4 regions of the Streptomyces sp. Rer75 genome follow, and region 1 is predicted to be linked to each of the others. Evidence: riboswitches for the same ligand, from Rfam matches in the RefSeq annotation. Region 1 holds a riboswitch; each other region holds the start of a gene.
What was found. A riboswitch is a leader RNA that binds a small molecule or an ion and turns the genes downstream of it on or off. The one in region 1 is predicted to bind cobalamin.

Region 1 (3,199 bases):
ATAGCGGTACCGCCTTCCCGGTGCGGCGCGGCCGGACGGTCCGGGCGCCACCATGCGGGTTCCCGTTCCGCGGCCGCCATGCGGGGCCCGACCCGGCACAGTCACCCGGACGGGCGTCCCGGGCCCGGGCCCGGCGTCAGCCGCCGTCCGCGTCCGCGGCGGCCGGGGCGGTGCGGACAGCCCAGCGCTGTTCGACCTTGGCGATCCGCCAGTAGGCCAGCGCCGCGGCCCACACCACGACGAACAGGCCGACGATGATGAACCCGACGTTGTCCAGGTTCAGCCCGGAGATCCAGCCGGTGACGGCGTCCCGCAGGGCGAGCTTGTCGTGGAGCACGCCGACCAGCTCGATGGTGCCGATGAGGAAGGCCACCGCGATCGACAGGCCGGTGATGGCCAGGTTGTAGAACACCTTGCGGACGGGGTTGGAGAACGCCCACTGGTAGGCGAAGTTCATGAAGGTGCCGTCGAGGGTGTCGAACAGGCTCATCCCGGCGGCGAACAGCAGCGGCAGGCACAGGATGGCGTACCAGGGCAGTCCCGCGGCGGCGCCGCTCCCGGCCATCACCATCAGCGTGACCTCGGTGGCGGTGTCGAAGCCGAGCCCGAAGAGGAAGCCGAGCGGGTACATCTGGCCGGGCCGGGTGATGGACTTCGTGAAGCGGCCCAGGACGCGGTTCATGAAGCCGCGCGAATCCAGGTGCGCCTCCAGCTCCGACTCGTCGAACTGCCCGGCGCGCATCGCCCGGAACACCCGCAGGATGCCCAGCAGGGCGACCAGGTTGAGCGCGGCGATGAGGTAGAGGAAGGTGCCGGACACGGTGGTGCCGATGACCCCGAGGACCTGGTGGGCGCCGGAGTTCTCGTTCACCAGGGTGCCCGCCAGCTGCGTACCCCCGGCGACCAGCGCGGCCAGCAGGACCACGACGCTGGAGTGGCCGAGCGCGAACCAGAAGCCCACCGACACCGGCCGTTTGCCGTCGGCCATCAGCTTGCGGGTGGTGTTGTCGATGGCGGCGATGTGGTCGGCGTCGAAGGCGTGCCGCATGCCCAGGGTGTACGCGGTGATCCCGAGGCCGACGCCGAACGTCTTGGCGCCGACCTCGTAGTGCTGCGGCGTGACCACCAGGAAGAGCAGACCGAAGGCGACGGCGTGCAGGGCGACGATCACCGCCAGCAGCCCGGCGGTCCGGACGGTGTCCTCGCGCCGCCATGCGAATGCGGTGGGCAGGGTCATGCGGTCACGCTCCAGCACCTCGTGGATCACTTCGTGAGATGCCGCGGCCGGTCTCCTGGCTGACGGGTCGACGCGACCGCCCCTGCCTTCCCGGCCGCGCAGGGCGGCCAGTGGCTCCGCGGCCCGGTCCTGCGGCCGCGGAACGGGACGAGAACTCCCCGATCACAGTGGCGAGGGCCGCTCCGGTTTCACACCGGCTTCCCGAACACCACGGCGCCGCAACTGTAGGCGGCGCCCCGCAAAACCGGCAAGTGGCGCACTTTCAGCAGCGGTCGCGCGTGAGGTTCAACAGCGGTCACGCGCGCGAGGTTCAGCAGCGGTCACGCGCGTGAGGTGAGGATGCTGAGCGCGTTGGCCGCGACGATGGCGCCGATGCTCGCCCACTCGGTCCACCCCAGGCCCTGGCCGAGCAGGATCCATCCGACGACGGCGGCGAGGACCGGGTTGACGCTCATGAAGAGCCCGAAGGTCTGGGCGGGCACGCGGCGCAGCGTGAACAGGTCGGCGAGATAGGGCACGGCGGAGGAGAGGACACCGGCGGCGATGGCGTATCCGGCGGCCCCCGCGGTCGGCGGGTGCTGGACGGCGATGGCGATCCCGACGGGCAGGAACAGCACGGCGGAGACCGCGGCGGCGGCCGCCGACCCCTGCGCCCCGGGGACGCGGCGGCCGACGGTGCGGTTGAGCAGGATGTACGACGCCCAGCAGGCGGCCGCCAGCAGCCCGAGGCCGAGCCCCAGGTAGTCGGTGGAGGGCTGTGGACGCATCAGGGTGACCACGCCCGCCAGCGCGACCAGCGCGCAGCACGCGTCCGTGCGGCGGTGCGAGGCGGACAGGGCGATGGTGAGCGGCCCGAGGAACTCCAGGGTCACCGCGAGCCCGAGGCCGATGCGGTCGATGGCGCTGTACAGGGACAGGTTCATGGCGCCGAAGACCAGGGCCAGCAGCAGCACCGGCCACCACTGCTGCTTGGTGAAGGACCGCAAGCGGGGGCGGCCGACGGCCAGCAGGACGATGGCGGCGACGTACTGGCGTACCGCGACGACACCGGAGGCTCCGAGCACCGGAAAGGCGAGGGAGCCAATCGCCGCGCCGGTCTGGTTGGACAGGCCGCTGCCGGCCATGGTGAGCACACCGGCCAGCGGGTGCCCGGCCGGTTTCCGGCCCGATGTGCCCGGGGCGTCCGGCAGGTCCGGACCGGTGCGGTGTGACGTGGCGGTCGTCTGGGCGGGGGCAGGAGCGGGGGCGTGGGCTGCGTCCATACCCCGATCGTGCGGTCGCGCGACCGTTGCGCAAAATGCGTTGACCGTCGTACCTATACGCTTGGGTTATGGATGTGGAGCTGCGGCAGTTGCGCTGTCTCGTCGCGATCGTGGACGAGGGCACCTTCACCGATGCCGCGATCGCGCTCGGGGTCTCCCAGGCGGCCGTGTCCCGCACGCTGGCCTCGCTCGAACGCGGCCTCGGGGTGCGCCTGTTGCGGCGCACCTCCCGGACCGTGACCCCGACCGGGACCGGGCTGCGGGTGGTGGCGCAGGCCCGGCGGGTGCTCGGAGAGGTGGACGACCTGGTGCGGGAGGCCACCTCGGGTCACACACGGCTGCGGATCGGCTACGCGTGGTCGGCGCTGGGCAGTCACACCCCCGCCTTCCAGCGCCGCTGGGCCGCCGCCCATCCGGAGACCGATCTGCACCTCGTCCGCGTCAACGCCACCACGGCCGGTCTGGCGGAAGGGGCCTGCGACCTGGCCGTGCTGCGCAGGCCGCTGGAGGACCACCGCTTCGACTCCGCCATCGTGGGGCTCGAGCGGCGGCTGTGCGCGATGGCCGCGGACGACCCCCTGGCCCGGCGCCGCTCCATCAGGCTCGCCGACATCAGCGACCGCACGCTGCTGGTCGACCGGCGGACCGGCACCACCACGCCCGAGCTGTGGCCGCCCGGCTCCCGCCCGGACACCGAGGA
Region 2 (3,199 bases), 4.2 Mb from region 1:
AGATGCCGCCGATCGTGACCGTGAGCATCAGCACCAGGAACAGCGGTCGGCCCGTGTCCCCGCCCATGGTGCCCGGATCGAGCGTGCGCAGCAGGCTCATCCACACCACGCCCGTCCAGCCGCCGCTCTTCCGGGTGTCCTCGTGGGTGAGGGCGACCACCAGCGTGGAGACCACGGCGATCAACGCCAGCGAGGCGAGGCCGAGCCAGCCGATCAGGGCGGGCGTCCCCCGGTCCATCGTGCCGTCGAACCAGTACCGCAGCCGGTCCCGCAGCCTCATCGCACGTCCCATCCCCCCGGCCACCCACCGGCCTTACGGTCTCCCAGAGCAGTTGATCATTCTCGCAGGGTTACGGGGGTGCGGCTGCCGGGCGACGGGGGCGCCCACGCGGTCACCAGGCGGCGTGGGCCTGCGGGCTCCCGGTCTCGACGGTCGGTTCGCCGCCCGCCTCGGCGAATGCCTGGAGCGCCTCGATCAGATGGCGGCGCTGTCCGGCGGGCATGACGTCCACGATGCGCGCGATCTCCCGGCGGCGCCGCTCCGTGACCTCGGCCACGACCCGCCGACCGGCCCGGGTGAGCGAGATCATGCTGGTACGCCGGTCCTCGGCGGAGCCGCCGCGCGCGACCACACCCGTCGTGACCAGGCGGTCGATCATGCGCATCGCGGTCGACGGCTGGACGCCCAGCTCCCCGGCCAGCCCGGACAGGCTCAGCGGGCCTCCGGCGTCCAGGACGACCAGCATCCGGAACTGCGGCAGCGTCAAGGACTCCTCCACCGCGGCCAACGACCGGGCGGAGACGGCGACGAGCAGCCGGGACGCGGTCAGCACGGCGGTGACCATCGCCTCGGCGTCGGACTCGGAGATTCCGGCCTCGGGGGCTGCGGAGGCTGTGGAAACCACATCGGATGCTAAGGAACGGCGCGCCATACGCCCTTTCTACCCCCTGCCCCTGTGGAGGGGGTGCCCCGATCCGGCACCACCGCCTAGGCTGGGTCCCGCAGCTGGTTCGCCCTGCCCGCCAGGCAGGCGCGTCGTAAGAGGGAACCCGGTGGAAATCCGGGACTGCCCCGCAGCGGTGAGCGGGAACGACCGCCGTCATACGCACTGGGTCCGGGAGACGGATCCGGGAAGCGACGGCCAGTAGGTGCCTCGTACGTGCACGACGTCACGAGGTGTGCCCGCGAGTCCGAAGACCTGCCCGTTGCCCGTGCGCGACCGATCGCGCGCGGAGATCCCGGTGACCTCGAGGGCGGGTCGGCGTACCAAGCAGGCGGACGCGTGCGTATCGGACGCGCAGTCGGTCCGCCCGGTTCGTCACTCCTTCGCGCCCCCGATCCGGCCGGGATCCCCAAGGGACATGCTCGCGAAGGAGAGCTACGTGACAGCGACATCCGCGGCCGCGGCGGCACGGGCCACCGTGTACGGCTACCCCCGGCAGGGACACCACCGCGAACTGAAGAAGGCCGTCGAGGGCTACTGGAAGGGCCGGGTCGGCGCCGACGCCCTCCGGGACACCGCCGTGAGCCTGCGCGAGGCGAACTGGCGGCAGCTGGCCGACGCCGGTATCGACGAGGTGCCGACCGGTGACTTCTCGTTCTACGACCATGTGCTGGACACCAGCGTCATGGTCGGCGCCGTACCGGACCGCCACCGCGCCGCCGTCGAAGCCGACGCGCTGGACGGCTACTTCGCCATGGCACGCGGCACCCAGGAGGCTGCGCCGCTGGAGATGACCAAGTGGTTCGACACCAACTACCACTACCTGGTGCCCGAACTCGGCCCCGATACCGTCTTCGCCGCCAACTCGGCGAAGCAGGTCGCCGAGCTGTCGGAAGCGGTCGCATTCGGTCACATCGCCCGGCCGGTGCTGGTCGGCCCCGTCACCTACCTCCTGCTCGCCAAGCCCGCACCCGGCGTCGCGCCGGACTTCGAGCCGCTCACCCTGCTGGACCGGCTGCTGCCGGTGTACGCGGAGGTGCTGGCCGATCTGCGGGCGGTCGGCGCCGAGTGGGTCCAGCTGGACGAACCCGCGCTCGTCCAGGACCGCACCGCCGCCGAACTGAACGCCGCCGCCCGCGCGTACCGCGAACTGGGAGCCCTCACCGACCGCCCCCGGCTGCTGGTCGCCTCGTACTTCGACCGCCTCGGCGAGGCCCTGTCCGTCCTGGCCAAGGCCCCCGTGGACGGGCTGGCGCTCGACTTCACCGGGCCCGCCGCCGCCAACCTCGACGACCTCGCCGCCGTCGGCGGACTGCCCGGCAAGCGCCTGGTCGCGGGCGTCGTGGACGGCCGCAACGTGTGGATCAACGACCTCCCCGCCTCGCTGTCCAGGCTCGGCACCCTGCTCGGCTTCGCCGACCGGGTCGACGTCGCCGCCTCCTGCTCCCTCCTCCACGTCCCCCTCGACACGGCGGCCGAACGCGACATCGACCCCCAGATCGCCCGCTGGCTGGCCTTCGCCCGCCAGAAGGCCGCCGAGGTCGCGACCCTCGCCCGCGGCATCGCCCAGGGCACCGGCACCATCGCCGCACAACTCGCCGCCAACCGCGCCGACCTGGCCTCCCGGGCCACCTCCACGCTCACCCGCGACCCGGCCGTACGCGCCCGCGCCGAGGCCGTCACCGACGCCGACGCCCGCCGCCCCGAGCCGTACGCCGAACGCGCCCCCGCCCAGCGCGCCCGGCTGCGGCTGCCCGCGCTGCCGACGACCACCATCGGCTCGTTCCCGCAGACCAGCGAGCTGCGCACCGCCCGCGCCGACCTGCGCGCCGGACGCATCGACACCGCCGGATACGAGCAGCGCATAGCGGCCGAGATCCAGGACGTGATCTCCTTCCAGGAGAAGACGGGCATCGATGTCCTGGTGCACGGCGAGCCCGAACGCAACGACATGGTCCAGTACTTCGCCGAACAGCTCACCGGCTACCTCGCCACCCGGCACGGCTGGGTGCAGTCCTACGGCACCCGCTACGTCCGCCCGCCGATCCTGGCCGGCGACATCTCCCGGCCCGAGCCGATGACGGTGCGCTGGACGACGTACGCCCAGTCCCTCACCGACCGCCCGGTCAAGGGCATGCTCACCGGCCCCGTCACCATGCTGGCCTGGTCCTTCGTCCGCGACGACCAGCCCCTCGCCGACACCGCGCGCCACGTCGCCCTCGCCCTGCGCGACGAGGTGTCCGACCTGGAGGCCG
Region 3 (3,199 bases), 2.6 Mb from region 1:
GCTGGCCGAGCACGAGCCGGAGGCGCTGGAGCGGGCGGCGGTCGCGGGCTACTGCGTGGACGCGGTGGCCCAGCGGCTGACCGGCGCCATCACCGTGGACGCCTCCGACGCGTCCCTGCCGTTCCTCGACGTCACCACCCGCACCTATGTGCCGGACGCCCTGGAGCGCTGCGGACTGTCCGGCCACGCCCGGCTGCTGCCGGGCCCCGCCGCGCCCGGCACCGTCCTCGCGCTGGACGACGAGGGGGCCCGGCTGACCGGGCTGCCGCCCGGCCTGCCCGTCGTCTCCGGTCCGTACGACCTTCCGGCGTGCGCCATCGGCAGCGGGGTGCGGGACGTGGGCGACGGGCTGCTCATCGTCGGCACCACGCTGGCCTGCCAGGTGCTCACCGACCGCGCGGCGGTGGACGCTTCGGCCGATCCGGCCGGAATGTGGCTGTGCACCCCCGACCCGGAGCGCTGGCTGCGCGCGATGCCCGCGATGGTCGGCACGGCCGCCCTGGAGTGGGTGCTCGATCTCACAGGGACGACCACCGCCGAGCTGGACGCCCTGCTCGACGGGAGTCCGCCGGGGGCGAACGGGGTGACCGCGCTGCCCTTCCTGTCCGGCGCCGGGGAGCGCGCCCCGTTCGTGGAGCCCGCCGCCCAGGGGCGGTTGGACGGTCTCACCCTCGCCACCACCCGCGCCGACACCGTACGGGCCGTGTGCGAGGCCATCGCCTACGCGGCCCGCCACTGCCTGGAGGCGGCCGGGCTCTCGGGACGGCTCGCGCTGTGCGGCGGAGGGGTGCGTTCCGCCTCCTGGACGGAGATTTTCGCGAACGTCATCGGCCGTCCGGTGGTCATTCCGGACGAGCCGGAGGTCGGCGCGCGGGGCGCGGTCGCGGTCGCGTGGCGGTCGCTCGGCGACCCCGTGGACGCGTCCCGGTGGCGCTCCGCGTCCCGTACGGTCGAGCCGCGGAGCGAGCTTCGCGGCGCGTACGAGGACGGCTACGCGGGCTACCGCGACCGCCTCGCCCGTGCCCTGGACGAATGGCGGACGAGCGGTCCGGGAAGCTAGTTTTCCCTGGGATTCCGGCGCGGCCAAGGCCCGACGTGACTAGCACATCTATACGAATCCGCCCAGCTGACGACACAACATCTGGGGGCGCGTGCGCAGCACGACACAAGATGTATGCTCGTCTCCGCTGTCGCCGCAGGGGAATCCGGTGGGAATCCGGAACTGTCCCGCAACGGTGTACGTGTGCGCTTTTGCGTACCCGTGAGTCCGATGACCTGCCGACGGCCGTCTGCATACGTCCGGGCCTCGCGGGTTGGGCCGATGGACGCTGCGTGGTGTGCCGTAGAGCGGAATCGGCATGCCCGTAAGCGGCCATCGCGCACTGCCCTCGTCAGGCCCCCAGCCGAGCGAGGGAGAACACTTCAGTGACCATCGCGCCCGCCGACCCGGTTTCAGAGGCAGCGGAAACTCCGGCAGCGGCCGACGCGCCCGGGACCGCCCTGCTGCGGACCCTCACCGGGCTCACCGCCGATCTGCCCGCCACCGACCCCGGCAAGGTCGCGGCCGCCGCCCTGCGCGGCCGCCATCCCGGTTCGGACGAGGCGGAGTTGCGCTCCCTGGCGACCGAGGCGGCGGCCGGACTCATCGGCGAGGAGCCGGAGTACTCCAAGCTCGCCGCGCGGCTGCTGACCCGCGCGATCGCCGACGAGGCGGCCGGGCAGGGCGCGGACTCCTTCTCCGCGTCCGTCGCCGTGGGCCACCGCGAGGGCCTGATCGCCGACTCCACCGCCGAGTTCGTGACCGCCCACGCCGCCCGGCTGGACGCGCTGGTCGACCAGGCACTGGCCGACGGCGCCGACGACCGCTTCGGCTACTTCGGGCTGCGCACCCTGCACAGTCGCTATCTGCTCCGCCACCCGATCACCCGTCAGGTGATCGAGACCCCGCAGCACTTCCTGCTGCGGGTGGCCTGCGGGCTCGCCGAGGACCTGACCGAGCGGGCGCTGGACGACGTCGCCGAGCTGTACCGGATGACCAGCACGCTGTCGTACCTGCCCAGCTCCCCCACGCTGTTCAACTCCGGCACCCGGCACCCGCAGATGTCCTCCTGCTATCTGCTGGACTCGCCGCTGGACGAGCTGGACTCGATCTACAACCGCTACCACCAGGTGGCGCGCCTCTCGAAGCACGCGGGCGGCATCGGGCTGTCGTACTCCCGCATCCGCGCCCGCGGTTCGCTGATCCGCGGCACCAACGGGCACTCCAACGGCATCGTGCCGTTCCTGCGCACGCTCGACGCCTCGGTGGCGGCCGTCAACCAGGGCGGCCGGCGCAAGGGCGCGGCCTGCGTCTACCTGGAGACCTGGCACGCGGACATCGAGGAGTTCCTGGAGCTGCGGGACAACACGGGCGAAGAGGCCCGCCGCACCCACAACCTCAACATCGCGCACTGGATCCCGGACGAGTTCATGCGCCGGGTCGAGGCGGACGGCGACTGGTCGCTGTTCTCGCCCGTGGACGCGCCCGAACTGGTCGACCTGTGGGGCGAGGAGTTCGACGCCGCGTACCGGAAGGCCGAGGCCGAGGGGCGGGCGCTCAAGCAGGTCCCGGCGCGCCAGCTGTACTCCCGGATGATGCGCACCCTCGCGCAGACCGGCAACGGCTGGATGACGTTCAAGGACGCCGCCAACCGCACCGCCAACCAGACCGCCGAGCCGGGCCGGGTCGTCCACTCCTCCAACCTGTGCACCGAGATCCTGGAGGTCACCGACGACAGCGAGACCGCCGTCTGCAACCTCGGCTCGGTCAACCTGGCCGCGCACCTGGGTGAGGACGGCGAGATGGACTGGGAGCGGCTGGACCGCACCGTCCGCACCGCCGTGACCTTCCTCGACCGCGTGGTGGACATCAACTTCTACCCCACGGAAGAGGCCGGGGCCTCCAACTCCCGCTGGCGTCCTGTGGGGCTCGGCCTGATGGGCCTCCAGGACGTCTTCTTCCGGCTGCGGCTGCCGTTCGACTCGCCCGAGGCGCAGGCGCTCTCCACCCGGATCTCCGAGCGCATCATGCTCGCCGCGTACGAGGCGTCCTGCGACCTCGCCGAGCGCCACGGCCCGCACCCGGCCTGGGCCGAGACCCGCACCGCGCGCGGCGTGCTCCACCCGGACCACTACACCGGCGCGCAGGCCGCCTGGCCCG
Region 4 (3,199 bases), 6.6 Mb from region 1:
GGTGCCCCGGGTGCCCGGCAGCACCACCAGATCGGCGTCGGCCAGCTCCTCCGGGCGGTCCACGAAGCGCACGATCACGCCCGGCTCGGCGGCCAGCGCGTCCACGTCGGTGAAGTTGGACATCAGCGGTACGGCGGCCACCGCGACCCGCAGCACGTCCGCGCCGTGCGGCGGTGCGACGACGCTCTCGCGCACCGTGCCGCGCAGCGAGACGCGCAGCCCGTCCTCCTCGTCGATGCCGAGGCCGTGCGCGTACGGCAGCACACCGACGGTCGGCCGTCCGGTGAGGTCGCGCAGCATGTCCAGCCCGGGTTCCAGCAGGCTCACATCGCCGCGGAACTTGTTCACCACATAGGCGGCGATGTGCCGCTGGTCCTCGCGGGACAGCAGCGCGGTCGTGCCGAAGAAGGACGCGAAGACGCCGCCGCGGTCGATGTCCCCGACCACGACGACCGGCAGCCCCGCGGCCCGGGCAAGACCGAGGTTGACGATGTCGGTGCGGCGCAGATTGATCTCGGCCGGGCTGCCCGCGCCCTCGCAGATCACCGCGTCATGCGTGCGCCGCAGCTCGCTCAGGCACTCGGTGACGGTCTCCAGCAGCCCTTCGCGCCGCCGCTCCGAGTGCAGCCTTTCCTCGGGGGACGACCCCCCAGACCCCCCGTAATACCCGCGCGCGCTCATCTCGCCCACCGGCTTGCCGAGCAGCACCACCTGGCTGCTGCGGTCGCTGCCCGGCTTCAGCAGGACCGGGTTCATCAGGGCGCTCGGTTCGACGCGCGCGGCGGCGGCCTGCATCGCCTGGGCCCGCCCGATCTCGGCGCCGTCCCGGGTGACGAAGGAGTTGAGCGACATGTTCTGCGCCTTGAACGGGGCGACCCGGAGCCCTTTGCGCGCCAGCCAGCGGCATATGCCCGCCGTGACGACGCTCTTCCCGGCGTCCGAGGTCGTTCCCGCGATGAGCAGTCCGCCCCCCAGGGTCATCGATTCACCCTTTCCTGATCGGCTCCGGAGCCCCGACCGGCTCCGGAACGAGCCACGACGGTGGTGAGCAGAGCGAGCGCCGACACCCGCCGCGAGAGGAGGATCGCCCGCGGAATGTCGGCCGCCGTCACGGGACGGCCGCCCGGGTTCAGCACCGGGCGGTGCTCGACCCGGCCCGCGTACGCCAGCGTGCCGCCCAGCCGGACCCCCAGCGCGCCCGCGAACGCCGCCTCCACCGGGCCCGCGTTGGGGCTCGGGTGGCGTCCGCCGTCGTCGCGCCAGGCGCGCCACGCGCCGCGCGGATCGGGCCCGGCGAGGGCGGCCAGGGCGGCGGTGAGCCGGGCGCCGGGCCAGCCCGCGACGTCGTCCAGCCGGGCCGCGGCCCAGCCGAACCGGCTGTAGCGGGCCGACTTGTGGCCCACCATGGCGTCCAGGGTGTTGACGGCGCGGAAGCCGACGAGCCCCGGCACCCCGGCCACGGCCCCCCACACGAGCGCGCCCACGACCGCGTCCGAGGTGTTCTCGGCCACCGACTCGACGACCGCCCGCGCGATCTGCTGTGCGTCCAGCGCCTGCGGATCGCGTCCGCACAGATGCGGCAGCCGCTCCCGCGCGGCGTCGACGTCCCCGGCGGCCAGCGCGTCACCGATGACCCGGGCCTCCCGCACCAGCGAGGTGCCGCCCAGTACGGCCCAGGTGGTGGCGGCGGTCAGCGCGGCATCGGCCGTCCGGCGTCGGCCCGCGAAGCCGCGTACGGTACGCGCCAGCAGCGCGGCACCGGCGGCCGCGCCGCCCGCGCACAGCGCGGTGTGCAGGGCCCCGGAACCGCGGTGATCGCGCCACAGCCGCCGCTCGACGGCCGCGGCGGCCCGCCCGAACGCGGCCACCGGATGGCCGCGGCGCGGATCGCCCGCGGCGAGGTCGCCGAGGAAGCCGAGTGCGGCGCCGCACGCGTACGAGGCGTGGTCGGCACGCATCCTTCAGACCGCCGTCATGCCTCTGCGGCGAGGACCGCCGCCGAGCATGCGGACAGGAGGAGCTGACGGCGTGGCAGTGCCGGGCATGGCGGTATGTCCTCACTCAGGGTCCGCGCCCTGGCTCGACGTGACCGGCGGTGAGAGTCTCCTGGCTCCCGGATCCGCGGCTCTCCCGGTCTTCCAGCCCTCCTGGCGTACGGACGGCCGTGACCCCTTGCGGTGAGGGGAGAGCGCTCCCCGGTGACAGTGGCGGGACCGCGCCGGATTCTCACCGGCTTCCTCTCCTGCCGCCGTTTGGCTCGGGAAGTCCACCATGGGGCGCGAATGGCCGTCAACTCGCATTTGACCTGCGATGCCAGAGTGTGCCGAGATCCACAGGCGCCCGCGCGGGAACGACCGCGGGGCGGTGGGCGCCGAACAGCGCCCACCGCCCCGCGGCTTGAGTGGCCTCCGTTGGTTTCAGGCCACGATCAGATAGATGCCGTACGCCACGACCGCGGCGCACAGCGCGAAACAGGCGTACGCGCCGGTGCGCGCAACCGCGGAAGCGCCGCCCGCGGCGGCCTGGGGCTGCGGCTGAGCCGTACGGGAGGTGCCGATGATGCCCAGGGTGAAGACCCCTACGACGCCGACCGTCACCGCGAGGCTGACGCCGAAGACCTGGCCGAGGGCCGCCCAGTCGATGTGCATTGCGTGTGCTCCCTGTCAGCTGGTGGAACCGGTTCCCGCGGTGGCGGGGGTCGGGGCGGATTCGGACGAGGCGTCCTCGGCGGACGTCGAGCCCGAGGCGTTCGAGGCGTCTGCGGCATCCGTGCCATCGGTGCCATCGGCAGCGGATGCGGTCTTTCCGGCGGGCGGCGGGGCGACCGACCGCACGGCGGCGGTGACGACACCGACCGGCTCGGCGGACTCCGCACCCAGCTCGTTGACGTTGCTGGCGTCCACCGGCTTGCGGCGCGACAGCATCCAGATGACGCCGCAGCCCAGCACCGCGAGGACGGCGACCGCGGTGATGCCCCCGTTGCCCTGGCCGGCCAGCAGCGCCGCACCGGCGGCCACCAGACCGGCGGCCGGGAGGGTCAGCGCCCACGCGGCGACCATGCGGCCCGCGGTCGACCAGCGCACCACACCGCCCTTGCGGCCGACGCCCGCACCCATGACGGCGCCCGAGCAGACCTGCGTGGTGGACAGCGCGAAGCCGATGTGGGACGAGGCCAGGATGACGGTCGCGGCGCCGGTCT

Region 2: linked by a shared signal. The riboswitch ahead of metE (5-methyltetrahydropteroyltriglutamate--homocysteine S-methyltransferase) and the one ahead of HYQ63_RS38600 (HoxN/HupN/NixA family nickel/cobalt transporter) in region 1 are both predicted to bind cobalamin.
Region 3: linked by a shared signal. The riboswitch ahead of HYQ63_RS28205 (ribonucleoside-diphosphate reductase subunit alpha) and the one ahead of HYQ63_RS38600 (HoxN/HupN/NixA family nickel/cobalt transporter) in region 1 are both predicted to bind cobalamin.
Region 4: linked by a shared signal. The riboswitch ahead of HYQ63_RS10415 (cobalamin biosynthesis protein) and the one ahead of HYQ63_RS38600 (HoxN/HupN/NixA family nickel/cobalt transporter) in region 1 are both predicted to bind cobalamin.

The regions. Positions count from the first base shown of each region.
Region 1 covers NZ_CP058693.1:9,084,220-9,087,418, reverse strand. Annotated here, with positions in the region: gene HYQ63_RS38605 (aconitate hydratase) at 1-2, opposite strand, end outside; gene HYQ63_RS38600 (HoxN/HupN/NixA family nickel/cobalt transporter) at 137-1,237, opposite strand; cobalamin riboswitch at 1,265-1,465, opposite strand; gene HYQ63_RS38595 (DMT family transporter) at 1,558-2,499, opposite strand; gene HYQ63_RS38590 (LysR family transcriptional regulator) at 2,568-3,199, shown strand, end outside.
Region 2 covers NZ_CP058693.1:4,889,260-4,892,458, reverse strand. Annotated here, with positions in the region: gene HYQ63_RS20620 (potassium transporter TrkA) at 1-280, opposite strand, end outside; gene HYQ63_RS20615 (MarR family winged helix-turn-helix transcriptional regulator) at 393-932, opposite strand; cobalamin riboswitch at 991-1,222, shown strand; gene metE (5-methyltetrahydropteroyltriglutamate--homocysteine S-methyltransferase) at 1,384-3,199, shown strand, end outside.
Region 3 covers NZ_CP058693.1:6,493,733-6,496,931, reverse strand. Annotated here, with positions in the region: gene HYQ63_RS28210 (FGGY-family carbohydrate kinase) at 1-1,060, shown strand, start outside; cobalamin riboswitch at 1,158-1,298, shown strand; gene HYQ63_RS28205 (ribonucleoside-diphosphate reductase subunit alpha) at 1,426-3,199, shown strand, end outside.
Region 4 covers NZ_CP058693.1:2,526,511-2,529,709, reverse strand. Annotated here, with positions in the region: gene HYQ63_RS10420 (cobyric acid synthase) at 1-981, opposite strand, end outside; gene HYQ63_RS10415 (cobalamin biosynthesis protein) at 978-1,958, opposite strand; cobalamin riboswitch at 2,100-2,241, opposite strand; gene HYQ63_RS10410 (hypothetical protein) at 2,418-2,648, opposite strand; gene HYQ63_RS10405 (inorganic phosphate transporter) at 2,664-3,199, opposite strand, start outside.